Regions from separate parts of the Traorella sp. mt218 genome, predicted to be linked through region 1. Evidence: a T-box and tRNA genes for the amino acid it is inferred to sense, from the RefSeq annotation. Region 1 holds a T-box; the other holds one or more tRNA genes.

Region 1 (7,589 bases):
CTCCAAATATAAAAGACAGATGAGAAGCCTTATATCGACCGCAAAATTTTTAATTACCTTTTTCATGCTATTATTATGTCACAAGAGCCACGATTTTTCTATCTTTTTTAATAAAAACATGGACCTTATGATCCATGTTTACCGTATATGATACGTATTATCATTCAAATTGATTTCTACCCGTGTCCCATCTGAAAAGACAGAATATTGCTTTTTATAATCCTGATCGATAAAGCCAAATTCTACCATTTCACATTTTGCCACTTTTTCCTGTAAAGAAGCAACGATGCGATACCGCCGGATTTCTTCATCCAATTCTTTTTTATGGTAATCAAAGGCTCCATCCACATTTGGATAAGCCCCATCCTTATCAACATAGGCAGCCCCGCCGTTCAATAAAGCATACAGCATATAATCTTCCTTACCGGTATGATCCATCGGCCAAGGCAAGATCACACAGTCATGATAGACAAGATTCCATAAAGGAACCGGAATACCTAAACGCGCAGCATCCGGCATTCTCAGCATAAAATCATAAGGACCGTAATGGGCAAATACCTGTGAACGTACGGCCCAGTCATTCACCTCTTCACTGCTCGGCAAGATATTTTTTGACCAGAGATATTGAAAACAGGCTTCACGATATTCCAAACATTCCTTTCGTGACATCCTATGACGCTCATTGTAACATTCATCCGGTTCATTACAAGTAAAGACATCCAGATAACTGGCTTCTAAATGAATACCATGGCCTAATACCTCTTCAAAATTACGCTTCACATAATAAGGAGCCAAGGAAGCACACAGATACGACTGGGCACCCCCTGCCCAGCGGCATTGTTCAAAGATATGACCATCCTTCTGCATGAGGGCAGAATCTTCATCAAAGCTGGCAGCACGCTTATAATAATCACGGTATTGGTCATGCAGACCAAACATATAATCATACTTCATCAATGTATCCGAAAGCTTCTTCATGCCTTCCCAGCCGCCTGCTTCTTGACAGGCAGGAAGATAATCCGGATGAGCATTATCATAACCCGGTTCTCCCCATCCGTCTAAATGAAGATACAGCTTTTTAATGCCTTGCTCATGAAAACATTCAATTTCTTCAGCCCTTGCATCAAATGAAACCACATGGTCATTTTTTTCAGGATGCTCATGATCATAAAATTCACAGTCCTTTGAAAGATGCGTTTTGATTCCCTTATGCAGGATCGCACTGCCAATCAGCTTATCTACATTACGGCAGCGTGCAGCTTTCTCATGTAATGTTACCAGATTTCCTTTTTCTAAGGCATATTGACGATAAAGCTTACAGATCGAAGTCACCGTGGCATCCTCCTGAAGCACCATCCGCATGACCCTGCGATAAGCCAGCTTTCCAAGAGAAGACAGATGACGCATAGAAACATGGGTATAAGGTCCATTTGCAGGATGATCGACCTGATATCCCATATCCCATGGCGTACATGAGATCATGATATAACCATGCCCATCCTTGATCTGTGCCATCCACGGCATATAAGCACCATTGCTGCAGAACTGACCGTCAAAATTCAATCGCGTACATTCATTTTCATAATCATTAGGAATCATAAGTCCCTGCATATGCGGCAATAATGTGATCCATTCCCTTGAACAGCGCTCAAATTCAAAATGACCCGGCCAGTAAAGTGCCTCAAAATCATCTTCAAAGTGAACCGGAATCACTTCAAAATAAACATTTCCCGTAGCATATTCGATCCAAGCCAGCGTTTCAAAACGAATCTCTTGCCACTCATACAAGTGACGGATCCCTTCTCCTACACCGCTTTTATAGGAAACTTCTTGTACCTTCATCTCATCAAAATAAACAATTTGATGTTCACCAAAAACAATCTTTCCTCTTTCTCTGCTGATCCATTGAACATGCTCATTTTCAATGCTCAAGCTCCCATCAGCAAAACATTCCAATACTGTATCTTTAACCTTTACCTTCATATACACTCCCATAAGAAAGTTCCTATAAAATAGGAACTTGTGGATATTCTTTCTTTAATACCTCAACGCAGCGGTTGCAGCATTCATGAGCATCACTGTCATCATGCATATTCCAGCATCTCGGACATACCTTGCCCTGACATTTTTCTACGCTCACCTCACAGCTTTCATATTTCTTTAAAGGTGTATCCGTCAGGATCGCTTCACTTACGATCAGCCACTGTGCCAGCTTACATCCCAAAACTTCATCAATGATCTTCTGATCGGCATCGCTGACATGCATATAGACCGTTGCTTCCAATGATTTACCGATCTTCTTTTCAGCACGTGCTTCTTCCAATGCCTTAAATACATCACTGCGCAATTCCATCAAACGTGCCATCTTCTCACGGATCGCCTGTGCATCATTGATTTCATAGTTTTCATTAAATTCTTTTAAATGTACCGATTCACCTTTATCAAAGTGGTCATTGATCTCTTCACAGGTATGAACCAAAATCGGTGCCCATAAGCGCATCAGCGTATCCACACAATAATAAATCACGCTTTGTACCTGACGGCGGCGAACATCATCATGTGCTTCAATATAGAGGATATCCTTCGCAAAATCAAGATAATAACTGCTCAGTTCATTGCTCATGAAAGTTGACAATGTCGAAGTTACGCTCATGAAATCATAGTCGGCATAAGCTTTCTTTACTTTATCAGAAACCTCATTTAATTTTAATAAGATATCTTTATCAACAACACTGCATTCATTCGGATCTAATAAATCCTCTTTTGTGAAATCGTTCGGATTGATATTTGCCAACATGAAACGGAAGGTATTACGTACCTTACGATATGCTTCAGAGCATTGTTTCAAGAGCTCATCGCTCATGACACAATCTGCCTGATAATCAACACTGCTGGCCCATAAACGAAGCACATCTGCCCCATACTGCTTCATGATATTTGCAGGAGAAACGGCATTAAACTGTGATTTGCTCATCTTTACGCCCTTGCCATCCATGACAAAGCCATGTGACAAGACCTGCTTATAAGGTGCATAGCCATAGAAAGCCGTAGAAACGATCAATGAAGAATTGAACCATCCGCGATACTGGTCACTGCCTTCAAAATAAAGATCTACCGGCAATGAATAGCCTCTTTCAACCATACAGCCTGTATGTGAGCTTCCCGAATCAAACCAGACATCCATCGTATCCGTTTCTTTTTTAAAGATATTGTTCGGTGAACCCGGATGCGTATAGCCCTCAGGCAAAAGATCCTTTGCTTCTCTTTCAAACCAGACATTGCTGCCATATTTCTTCACTAAAGAAGCAACATGCTTAAACACCTTTTCATCCATGATCGGCGTACCATCCTCTGCATAGAAGATCGGAATCGGAACGCCCCAGGCACGCTGTCTGGAAATACACCAGTCGGAACGATCCTTGATCATGTTGTACATACGCTGTTCGCCCCATGCCGGCTTCCAGTCAATTTTCTCGATTTCGCTCAAAAGCTTCTCACGAATCTTATCTACCGAAGCAAACCACTGTGTCGTTGCCCTGAAGATGATCGGCTTTTTCGTACGCCAGTCATGCGGATAAGAGTGCGTGATAAATTCCAGCTTTAATAAGGCACCTACTTCATCCAGCTTCAATGTTACCGTCTTATTGGCATCATCTACATACTGTCCCTTCAGCCAATCGCCGCAATCTTCCGTCATGCAGCCGTGTTCATCTACTGGACAATAAGCTTCTAAGCCATATTTCAAGCCGACCATAAAGTCTTCGACACCATGGCCCGGAGCCGTATGGACGCAGCCTGTACCGGCATCTGCAGTAACATGATCACCTAAAATAATGATACTTTCACGGTCATACAAAGGATGACGGGTCGTAATGCCTTCCAGCTCTTTTCCTTTAAACGTTTTTAAGATTTCTTTTTCTTTTAAACCAAACTTTTCCCAAAGTGAATCTACTAATTCTTTCAAAACCAGAAGATTTCCTTTTTCACTCTTTACTAATGCATACTCCAATCGCTCATTCAGGCAGATGGCCAAATTTGCCGGAATCGTCCAAGGCGTTGTTGTCCAAATCACAAAATAATCATTTTCATCTAAAATACCTTTGCCATCCTTAACCTGAAACTTCACATAGATCGTCGGTGATTTCACATCCTTGTATTCGATCTCAGCTTCTGCCAATGCACTTTCACTGGACGGTGACCAGTAAACCGGCTTCAAGCCTTTATAAATCAAACCATCCATCGCCATCTTCGCAAAGATCTCGATCTGATGTCCTTCATACTCCTTCTGCAAGGTAATATATGGATGATCATAATCAGCAACCGTACCCAGCTTCTTCATCGTTGCCATCTGATTTGCGACCTGCTTCAAGGCATAGTCATAACAGAGCTTTCTAAACTCATTGATCGGCATTTTCTTACGGTCATAACCCAATTTGGTAATTGCCGTTTCAATTGGCAGACCATGGGTATCCCATCCCGGAATAAACGGTGTCTGATAACCGGCTTTATACTTTGAACGGACGATCACATCCTTCAAAATCTTATTTAATCCATGTCCGATATGGATATCTCCGTTCGCATACGGAGGACCGTCATGCAAAATAAAAGTTGGGTATCCGTCATGCTTTGAAAGCATTTCATGATAAAGATCCTCTTTTTCCCATCTTTCCTGAAACAAAGGTTCCTTTTTAGGAAGATTTCCCCTCATTTCAAAATCTGTCTGCGGCATTCTAAGCGTACTTTTATAGTCCATTTTATCCCTCCTGTTTAATAAAAAAAAGCGCCTCATCTAAGGACGCTTCACGTGGTACCACCTTAGTTCACAAATTACCTGTGCACTCATCCTTTTAACGCAAGGTTACGTGTTAAGCTACCTATCGCCTAACCTACTCCTAAGTGATTCCTTATAGCTTTCACACTGCTTTCCACCAGCCAGCAGCTCTCTATTGATCCCATCTATAAGACATGTCTTATTCATCGTATTTATTCTTCAAGCAAGTTCAGATCGATCTTACGCGGAACCTCAAATTCGCTCAACGCCTGATCCAGCTTATCCAGTTCCTTGATCATCCGCTGTTTGATCTCACCTGTTTCTTCGCCAAGCTTATTGACCTCTATCAGGATCGCCCGAGCACTCGCCAACGCTTCCTTGACGATCACATCCGCATTGTCATTGGCCGTCTGTACGATCACATTGGCTTCCTTTAAAGCAATGCGGGCAATATCCTCCGCCGCTTTTTCCTTGATGCGGATCTCACCGGCAAGCGTCAGATACTTTTCTTTATAGCTGGCACTCTGCTTTTCAACCTCATCCAGACGACTGACATACAGATCCAGCTTTTTTTGTAAGGTTTCTACTTCACTGGTTAACTGAGCGACCTTATCATCCACCTGATAGCGATTATAGCCATTGCGCATCGTATCAAATTTCACATCACCCATAACTTCACCCCTTACTTATATTTTCCCAGACTGACGACATACTTCTGATTTTTGGTTTCCTTGACAACGCCCTCAAACAAAAATCTTCCATATCCTCGAATGGATAGAATACTACCATTATTGCACAAGTATGCACAATCTTCAAGACAAATATGATTTACTTTTACACTTTTTGCACGCACCAAATGCTGCGCTTTGGCACGTGAAAGATTCGTACAGGCACTTACTAACGAATCTAAGCGAAGCGTTGTCACGATCTTATGAAACCTCTCAATATTCACAGATTTTTCAATCTTGCGGTCATCTTCATGAAAAACGATCCGGCTTCTTTTTATCTGGGTACAATGATCCATCACATATTCCGCAATGCTTTGACACACAAAGACGATGACCTCATTCTCATTCACCAGAATATCGCCAAAATGGTCGCTCTTGCATCCACAGTTGTACAAAGCACCCATGCAGTCCGAATGCGTAATACGGTCAAACGACGACCATTTTGCACTAAGCTGGACGATCTCAAAATCATTTTCTCCGCCGATCAGCGCTCTTTTTCGCTCTGCATTTTCATACCCGCCAAAAAAAGAAAGCGTGATCCGGTTTCCGGCCACCTTTCTTAAGACTTCCTGCTGAGTTTCATCCAAAAAAGGCGTTAAAATACGACGTCCGGTTCTTAAATGACTTTCAATCTGATCATCAAAGCGAAGTGCCAGTGTTTCATTTCCTTTAAAATGAACGAGCCAGTTCTTATTCGTCGTCCCCATCTATATTGATCGATCCGCCAACACCAATCGTCTTAGGCGCACATAAGATAATATTAGGGCCAATCTTCTGAATCGTTCCATCCAACGCAAAGATCACTCCTGTCAGGAAATCAATCGTACGCTGTGCATAATCATGAGGCAAACGATGCAAATTGACAACACATGCCTTATTTTCTTTCAAACGAATCGCAATTTCCTGGGCTTCTTCATAAGAGCGAGGTTCAAATAAAACCATTTTCGCATCAATATGTGCATTTGCCATCGCTTTTGAACGAGGCTGTTCGTATTTACTGCTGATTGTTTCTACTTCTTCTTCATCCAGATATAATTCTTCATCATCCGGACTAATAAAATCCTTTAACTTCTCCTTAATACTCATAATTACCTCCACACTTCATTATTATAACACAAAACCATTTGATTGGTAGTTGAAAATAAACAAATTAAAAAGAGAAGATATTTCCGCCTTTTCCCTATCAAAACAGCTCATTTATCAGCCTAACGATCAAATGATGATAATATTCATTTAATCCATCATGACTTTGATACGCCGGATCATCCATGCCGTATAAAGTTATGGAATAATATTTATCTTTATATTCAAAGCTCATCCGGTAATCATAAACAACAGAATCATAAAGCATTTTGACCATCTCCAGATAAACATCCATGCCATTGATAGTTAAGTCATAAGTATAAACAACATCATAGTTTTTATTGTCACCTATATGATTGACATTATAACCGTTCTTACTATCACAAGCCGCTAACTCGACCGAATAGATTTCATTTTCATTCACGCTCCAGAAATATCTTTGCACATAAGTCGGATCATGTCTGAATAAGAATACATATGGATTATCATAAATAACATTGACAAAATACTCTTCAAAACCTGACTCTTCAGAGATGGGCTGAAGATGAAAATGCTCATAGAATTCTTTCTGGCTTAGATTTGAATCTCTCTGAAAATAGATTCGATCCGAAAAAAGCTTCATTCCTGCAAGCAAGACAACGACAATCACAGCAGCGGTTCTTTTTTTATTCATCTATATTCCCCTTTCTTTAGAAAAATTTTAATCTGTGTCTTTTACAATTCTATCTTAACATAATCCCTGCATCATTTAAACAATATAAAAGAAGGCCTCTGGCCTTCAGCTATCGTTTGACTAAGATGACATCACAACCAATATTCACGATACAATCAACTGCAATCTTTTCACATTCCGGTTCAAACAAGAATGGACAAAAACGAGCCAGACCTCTTCGTTTCATGCACACGATGATACAAACGATCTTCAGATCATGTGTTAAGATCGCATCACTGACAAAACCAATATTTTTACCATCCACAACACATATGACCTGTTTGCTCATCAGCTC
Region 2 (7,589 bases), 97 kb from region 1:
AGTCGTGATCTTGATATCTTTCAGACAGGTTTCAAAAGTCGTATGACGACAATGATCCGACCAATAAGTATCTAAGACCCGGATTTCAGTTTCGCTTGGATCTCTTTTTTCAGTATTCTTAAAATAATCCTGAACCATCAAAAGATCTTCTTTGGACATTGCAAGTCCTTCTTCTTTCAGAAAAGCTTCGATCTGCTGATCATTCATATCAATAAATCCGCTATAATCCTTCAATGGCTTCACATCGACATTTGAATCAATGCTCAGCACATCCATATTCTTCTTTCTTGTTTCAATAGGATTGATCACATAATGAGAAACCTTCTCATATTCTTCTTCACTTAGATCACAGTCAAAGATCAAAAGCTTACCGCTGGTGATCACACAGCTGTCCGTCGGATCTAACAGCTTAACACACTGCATGGCACTATCGGCTCTTTGATCATACTGCCCCGGAAGCGTTTCTATCGCAATCACATTCATGCCTGAAGCTTCTACATCCTCTAAAACAACATCAACGACCGGCTCACTAAAAACCGTTGCCTTGGCCTTTTCAAGAATATCTTTTTCAATGTTAAAAACATCGTAGACATTCACCAGACGCATCGAAGAAGGCTGAATATGAAAATTCTCTTTTAACTGTGCAAAAAGATCTTTGGCCTCAACTTGAAATCCTTCTTTTTTCTCAACGAATACTCTCTCGCTAACCTTCATGTTCCCTCCTAGAATTTCATATTTTCAAGCACATTCCGTTTCATGCTTTCTTTATGCTCCAGCATCTTCTGGTGATACTTTTCATCAAAAGCACCCAAAATCGTCGCACAAAGCACAGCGGCATTCTTAGCTCCCGCTTTACCGATCGCAACGGTAGCAACCGGAACGCCTGCCGGCATCTGAACGATGCTTAATAATGAATCCAAACCATCCAGCGTGCTTGTCTTAATAGGAATACCGATGACCGGAAGCGTAGTACATCCCGCAATAACTCCTGCCAGATGTGCTGCTCCGCCTGCCGCAGCTACGATGATCTTCAATCCTCTTTCATAAGCGCTCTTTGCATAAGCCATCGTTTCATCCGGAGTACGGTGTGCACTTAATACGATCTTTTCATAAGGAATATCAAATTCCTCCAAAAGCTTTGTTGTTTCCACAACACAGTCAAAATCACTCATGGAACCCATTACGATTCCCACCAACGGTTTTCTTTCCATCTTTCTCTCCTTCTTTAAATATAAAAAGACATTAGAAATCTAATGTCCACAAAACAAAAAAGACTTTTGCTTTGTAGTCGCTTTTTTTACGGAAAAGCGGTAGAAACTTGTGAGCCATATCCTCACGATTATACAATTCAAAACCAATAAAAGAAAAAATAGATGCGTCAAAAACATCTATGATTTCAATATATAATTTTCTGAAAATGACTGAGATACATTTAAATTTAAGAACATGCTATCACCCTCACTTTCAACATTATTCTAACACATTTTATAAATGATGAAAACATATATTTAGAATTTATATTAAGTTTCTAATGTTATCTTTTATATTTAATCCATAATATGAACATTAAGGATAAAGAATATCGATAAAATTGATATTTTACACAAAGAACGCTGCATTTTTTCAAATTTCTTGCACATTAAATAAATTTTTTTAAAAAAGTTCTTGCAATTTAAGGAAAGCTAGGTTATTATATATAGGCACTGATTAGTGCTAAAATGCGCCGTTAGCTCAACTGGATAGAGCGTTTGACTACGGATCAAAAGGTTGTGGGTTCGATTCCTGTACGGCGCGCCATTTAACGGGATGTAGCACAGCTTGGTAGTGCACTTGATTTGGGATCAAGGGGTCGCAGGTTCGAATCCTGTCATCCCGACCATTAATTTGGCTGGGTAGCTTAGTTGGCTAGAGCATCCGGTTCATACCCGGAAGGTCATGGGTTCGAGTCCCATCCCCGCCACCATATATTTAAACCTGGACCATTAGCTCAGTTGGTTAGAGCATCCGGCTCATAACCGGTGGGTCGTGGGTTCAAGTCCTACATGGTCCACCATTTTAGTTAAATAGTGGAGGAATACCCAAGTGGCTGAAGGGTCCGGTCTTGAAAACCGGTAGGTCGGGAAACCGGCGCCTGGGTTCGAATCCCAGTTCCTCCGCCATTTCCTAAAAAAATTTATTTACACATCGCGGGATGGAGCAGTCTGGTAGCTCGTCGGGCTCATAACCCGAAGGTCGTTGGTTCAAATCCTTCTCCCGCAACCAAATGGTTTCGTAGCTCAGTCGGTAGAGCAACGGACTGAAAATCCGTGTGTCGGCAGTTCGATTCTGCCCGAAACCACCATTCGAAGATTAGCGAAAGCCTTTATATGAATGCTTTCGCTTTTTTATATATTTCCCTATTTCTCTTTTTTCCGACATTTTCATCAGTCAAATCCTCTCATATGCAGATGGATCATCTGATTTCAAAAAGTTTTTAAAAAAATGTTAGCAGTCATATTGACAGATTGCTAACAACGTGGTATAAATATACTAGCACTTAGTTTTGGCGAGTGCTAAAAATAAGGAGTGATTAATTTTATGCTAAAGCCATTACACAATCAGGTCGTATTAAAAAAAGAAGAAATTGAAAACAAGACTTCAAGTGGTATTATTTTAACAACAGAAAACAAGAAGATGCCAAGTGTTGGCAAAGTATTAGCAAAAGGTCCTAAATGTGAATCCGAGATCAAAGAAAATGATCGTGTCGTTTACAAGGAATATTCCGGAACAAGCATTACTTTAGATCATGAAGATTATGTTGTCATTGAAGAAAAAGACATATTAGCTATTGTAGAGTAACTAAAGGGAGGAATAAAAAATGAGCAAAGAAGTAAGATATTCAAATGATGCACGTAAAAGCATGTTAAAGGGTGTGAATACGCTCGCAGACACAGTATGCGTTACACTGGGTCCTAAAGGAAGAAACGTCGTATTGGAGAAAAGCTATGGTTCCCCGCTCATCACAAATGATGGTGTAACGATTGCCAAAGAAATCGAATTAGAAGATAAATTTGAAAATATGGGTGCTAAGCTCGTTTATGAAGTTGCCAACAACACAAATGATGTCGCCGGTGATGGAACGACAACAGCTACGATTCTTGCAAGAAGCATGATCAATCAGGGCATCAAAGCTGTTGATAACGGATATAACCCGGTATTGATGCGTGAAGGTATCGAATATGCCAGCAAGGAAGTTGCGAAAACAATTTTGAAGAATTCTCATACAGTTGAAACAAACAGTGATATTGCTTCTGTTGCTTCCATCTCATCCGGCAGCAAGGAAATCGGTGATTTGATTGCGAAAGCTATGGATAAGGTTGGAAAAGACGGTATCATCAATGTCGATGAATCAAACGGTTTTGATGATGAGCTTGAAATCAGCGAAGGTATGCAGTATGACAAAGGATATGTTTCACCTTATATGGTCAGCGATCGCGAAAAGATGCAGGTTGAAATGGATAACCCTTATGTATTAGTTACCAACCAGAAGATCAATAACATTCAGGAAATCCTGCCTATTTTGGAACAGATCATCAAGACAAATCGTCCATTGCTGATGATTGCTGAAGATTATGAAAACGAAGTTATCTCAACATTGGTTTTAAATAAGTTAAGAGGAACGTTCAATATCGTTGCGACAAAGGCTCCGGGCTTTGGCGATAACCAAAAAGAAATGCTGATGGATATTGCTGCCTTGACAAATGCTACTTATTTCAATACTGATTTGAATATGAAGCTTGAGGATGCAACACTTGATCAGTTAGGAACGATCAAGAAGATCATCGTTACAAAGGATTCTACAACTCTGATCAGCGGCAATGAAAAGAATGAAGCTGTGATGGAACGTGTTGAAGAAATCAAGAAACGTATCGAAACTTCAACAAGTGATTATGATAAGAAACAGTTCAAGGAACGTCTAGGTAAACTGACAAATGGTGTGGCTACGATCAAAGTAGGCGCTACTACTGAAAGTGAGCTTAAAGAAAAGAAACTGCGTATCGAGGATGCATTGAATGCAACCAAGGCTGCTGTCAGCGAAGGTATCGTCATTGGTGGCGGTGCTGCTCTTGTTGAGGCTTACAAGGAATTAAAACCTGTATTGAAGAGCGATATCCGAGATGTTCAAAAAGGTATCAGCATCGTGATGGAATCACTGTTTACACCAATTTCACAGATTGCTGAAAACTCCGGTTATAACTCTGAGGATATCATTGAAGCACAGAAGAAAGCTGATAAGAATGTCGGATTTGATGCGAAGACAGGCGAATGGGTAGATATGTTTGAAAAGGGCATCATCGATCCTACTAAAGTTACAAGAAGCGCTCTATTGAATGCTGCCAGTATCTCTGCCCTCTTCATCACAACAGAGGCCGGTATTGCTGAAATCAAGTCTGAAAACGATACAGCTGCTGCTATGCCAAACCAGATGTATTAATACAAGTCTTAAGATAAGATGATAGAATTCAAACTCTATCATCTTTTTTTATATTATAAAAAAAGCATTCTTATAACATACGATAACCAGGATACACATTCCTGGTTATTGTTATATCAAATCATCATCTATATTAAACAGATACAAGAAAATGAAATCATATACAAATAAGTAACTCCCTTATCTGCATACCTGCCTGCCCACTGCATGATTCCACTGACACCTTCTCATCTTTTTTCTCTAAAACGTAAGGCATTGGTGAAATGTTCCAATATAAGCTTATTTTTCATAGCAGGATCCCATCTTTATCATGCGTCTTTCTTCCAGTGAATCACATGACTGCCGGGTTTTCTATGATTCCTTTCCTCTTTCTTTCAAAAGAATCCCTCATGGCTGATTGCAAAGATCAGTGAAAGAAGAATGTGGTCTGATCATTTCTCATCGGTGTGCTATAAATGCGAAAACATTAAAGTTATAACGATCGACTACTATAATAAATGCAAGAATGAAAAACATTCCATCTATTCCTGTTTTTAATGCACCTTTTATGTCAGGGTGTTTTTTTTGACCTTTTACCCCCTTGAATTTGAAATTTCCTAATATAAAAGAGGATCGTTATGAAATCACTTCATATCGATCCTCTCTGTCTTATTTCAAACAGTTAATGCACGATCTATCCTTAAGATCCTGCCTTTTTGCGATCCATCATCGATTTGATCACCTTCTGTCGGGAGAATTCTTCCCTTTCCTTTTCTTCCAGTGATTCTGTAATGAATTTAACCGTTGATTCCATATTCGGAATCACGATATTTTTCAACGCATTTGCTCGTTTCTGTGTCTTCATGATAGCATTTGCCAAACGGTAAACACTATTTTCGACCTGTACAAGAATGATCGTTAGCTGTTTAACTTTTGTAAAGCAGCGATAACAATAATCCAGCTTTGAATTAGCTCGATCTAATCCATATGTCAATTCAAGACTCGGCTCATCATAAGTGATCTTAGGAAGCTCAACCCCCATTACACTACGATAGGTCACATGGATCCCATTATCGATCGGCACTTCATCAACAATATCACTGATAAGACCTAATGACATATTCGCTTCAGATAAAGCATAATAGGCTTCACCATATACCTTTTCAATATCATCACGTATCTTCTTGACATTATCAACCTGTTCCATCATTTCACGAATCAGGATATTCCGCTTACGATCCATCAGATCGTAACCCATCGAAGCAAGATCCAAAGATTTTTTTGATGCGATCAAATTTCCTTTTGTCGGAAATACCTGATTAGCCATTCACGGATCTCTCCAATTCTTTGATGAGTTTTTCTTCTTTTAATCCAAATTCCTGAACTGCTGATTCATGATCATAGAATTTATCAAGAACCTCATCATCAACACGATCCAGCTCACTTTTTGGAAGTACGGATAAAAGCTTCCATCCAAGATCCAATGTTTCATCAATCGTTCGATTGCAGTCAAAGCCTTGATTTAGAAAATGTTCTTCAAATAAATTTCCAAACAACATATATTTTTTATCAATATCGCTCAGTTCATCTTCACCGATAACGCTGGCCAGACTTTTCGCATCCGAAACCTTCGCATAAGAAGCAAACAGCTGGTTGCTTAATGCCGAATGATCGGCACGCGTATAACCTTCACCGATACCGTCCTTCATCAAACGTGACAGAGAAGGCAGTACACCTACCGGCGGATAGATACCCATCTGGTCTAAGTTTCGATCCAGTGATATCTGTCCTTCCGTAATATATCCGGTAAGGTCCGGTACGGGGTGCGTAATATCATCATTAGGCATCGTCAGGATCGGAATCTGAGTAACAGATCCCTTGCTTCCCTTGATGATACCGGCTCTTTCATATAAAGAAGCCAAGTCAGAATATAAATATCCCGGATATCCTTTACGTCCCGGAATTTCACCCTTTGAGCTTGAGAATTCACGGACTGCTTCACAATAGCTTGTCATATCACTAAGAATAACAAGCACCTGCATATCCTTTTCATATGCCAAATACTCTGCAGCCGTCAAAGCGCAGCGAGGCGTCAGGATACGTTCAATGATCGGATCATTTGCCAGATTGACAAACATCACGACACGCTCCATAACTCCTGCTTCTTCAAAGCTTCTTTTAAAATAATCAGCAACATCGTTCTTAACACCCATTGCCGCAAATACGATACAGAAGCCTGCACCCTCTTTATCAGCAATATTGGCCTGTTTAACGATCTGTACAGCCAATTGATTATGCGGCATACCACTGCCTGAAAAGATAGGCAGCTTCTGTCCGCGAATCAATGTCATCAGTGCATCAATGCTGGAAATACCTGTATTGATATAATTACGCGGATATACACGGCTGACCGGATTTAAAGGCAGACCGTTGATATCCATCCTTTTTTCCGCAAAAACATTTCCTAAATTATCGATCGGCTTACCGGCTCCGTTAAATGTACGTCCCAAAATTTCTTTTGAAAGCGGCAGCTCCATCGGATGACCCATCAGTCGAGTCGTCGTATTGACCAATGAAATCTTATTGGTTCCTTCAAAAACCTGAATGACCACTTTTTCCCCTTCAATTTGAACGATTCTACCTGTTCGCGTTGAACCGTTCTCAAGCTCCAGCTCGACAATTTCATCAAAACTGGCATTTTGAACGTGATCCAAGACAACCAAAGGTCCATTGATTTCACTCAATCCTTTATAACGCAAGCTCACAAGCATCCTCCTTTCTATTGAATGGATAAGATCTTTTCATCAATTTCCTTGATATAATCATCAAGAAGATGAAGATCATTATTCGGTACATCATATTTCATCTTTACGATTTTTTCAAATAAGCCCAATGAAAGAATCGTGCTGACCGGTATTCCCTTTTCCACACATTCCTTGCAACGCTTATTAAGATGCAGGATCACATCCATCATCTTCAATTGCTTATCCAAAGGTACATAGGTATCTTCCGGGTGGAAGGCATTCTGCTGCAGAAAGCCAACACGGATCAGCTTGGCGATTTCAATCGTACATTTCTGATCATCCGGCAAAACATCCGATCCGATCAGCTTCACGATTTCCATCAGCTTCGTTTC

Evidence for each region. The T-box of region 1 lies ahead of ileS (isoleucine--tRNA ligase). A T-box ahead of a tRNA ligase gene usually reads a tRNA of that ligase, here a tRNA-Ile.
Region 2: it has a tRNA-Ile gene. The T-box ahead of ileS (isoleucine--tRNA ligase) is inferred to sense a tRNA for this amino acid. The anticodon was not compared.

What each region holds. Positions count from the first base shown of each region.
Region 1 covers NZ_JBVAYM010000001.1:61,538-69,126, reverse strand. Annotated here, with positions in the region: gene ACZYT3_RS00420 (LTA synthase family protein) at 1-66, opposite strand, end outside; gene ACZYT3_RS00415 (DUF5696 domain-containing protein) at 139-1,983, opposite strand; gene ileS (isoleucine--tRNA ligase) at 2,006-4,753, opposite strand; T-box leader at 4,789-4,987, opposite strand; gene ACZYT3_RS00405 (DivIVA domain-containing protein) at 4,984-5,442, opposite strand; gene ACZYT3_RS00400 (YlmH/Sll1252 family protein) at 5,454-6,206, opposite strand; gene ACZYT3_RS00395 (cell division protein SepF) at 6,190-6,585, opposite strand; gene ACZYT3_RS00390 (hypothetical protein) at 6,683-7,255, opposite strand; gene ACZYT3_RS00385 (YlmC/YmxH family sporulation protein) at 7,365-7,589, opposite strand, start outside.
Region 2 covers NZ_JBVAYM010000001.1:158,905-166,493, reverse strand. Annotated here, with positions in the region: gene ACZYT3_RS00910 (phosphoribosylformylglycinamidine synthase) at 1-714, opposite strand, end outside; gene purE (5-(carboxyamino)imidazole ribonucleotide mutase) at 723-1,211, opposite strand; purine riboswitch at 1,266-1,367, opposite strand; tRNA gene ACZYT3_RS00900 (tRNA-Arg) at 1,721-1,797, shown strand; tRNA gene ACZYT3_RS00895 (tRNA-Pro) at 1,803-1,879, shown strand; tRNA gene ACZYT3_RS00890 (tRNA-Met) at 1,887-1,963, shown strand; tRNA gene ACZYT3_RS00885 (tRNA-Ile) at 1,977-2,053, shown strand; tRNA gene ACZYT3_RS00880 (tRNA-Ser) at 2,069-2,159, shown strand; tRNA gene ACZYT3_RS00875 (tRNA-Met) at 2,186-2,262, shown strand; tRNA gene ACZYT3_RS00870 (tRNA-Phe) at 2,266-2,341, shown strand; gene ACZYT3_RS00865 (co-chaperone GroES) at 2,578-2,838, shown strand; gene groL (chaperonin GroEL) at 2,858-4,474, shown strand; gene ACZYT3_RS00855 (V-type ATP synthase subunit D) at 5,154-5,780, opposite strand; gene ACZYT3_RS00850 (V-type ATP synthase subunit B) at 5,773-7,218, opposite strand; gene ACZYT3_RS00845 (V-type ATP synthase subunit A) at 7,233-7,589, opposite strand, start outside.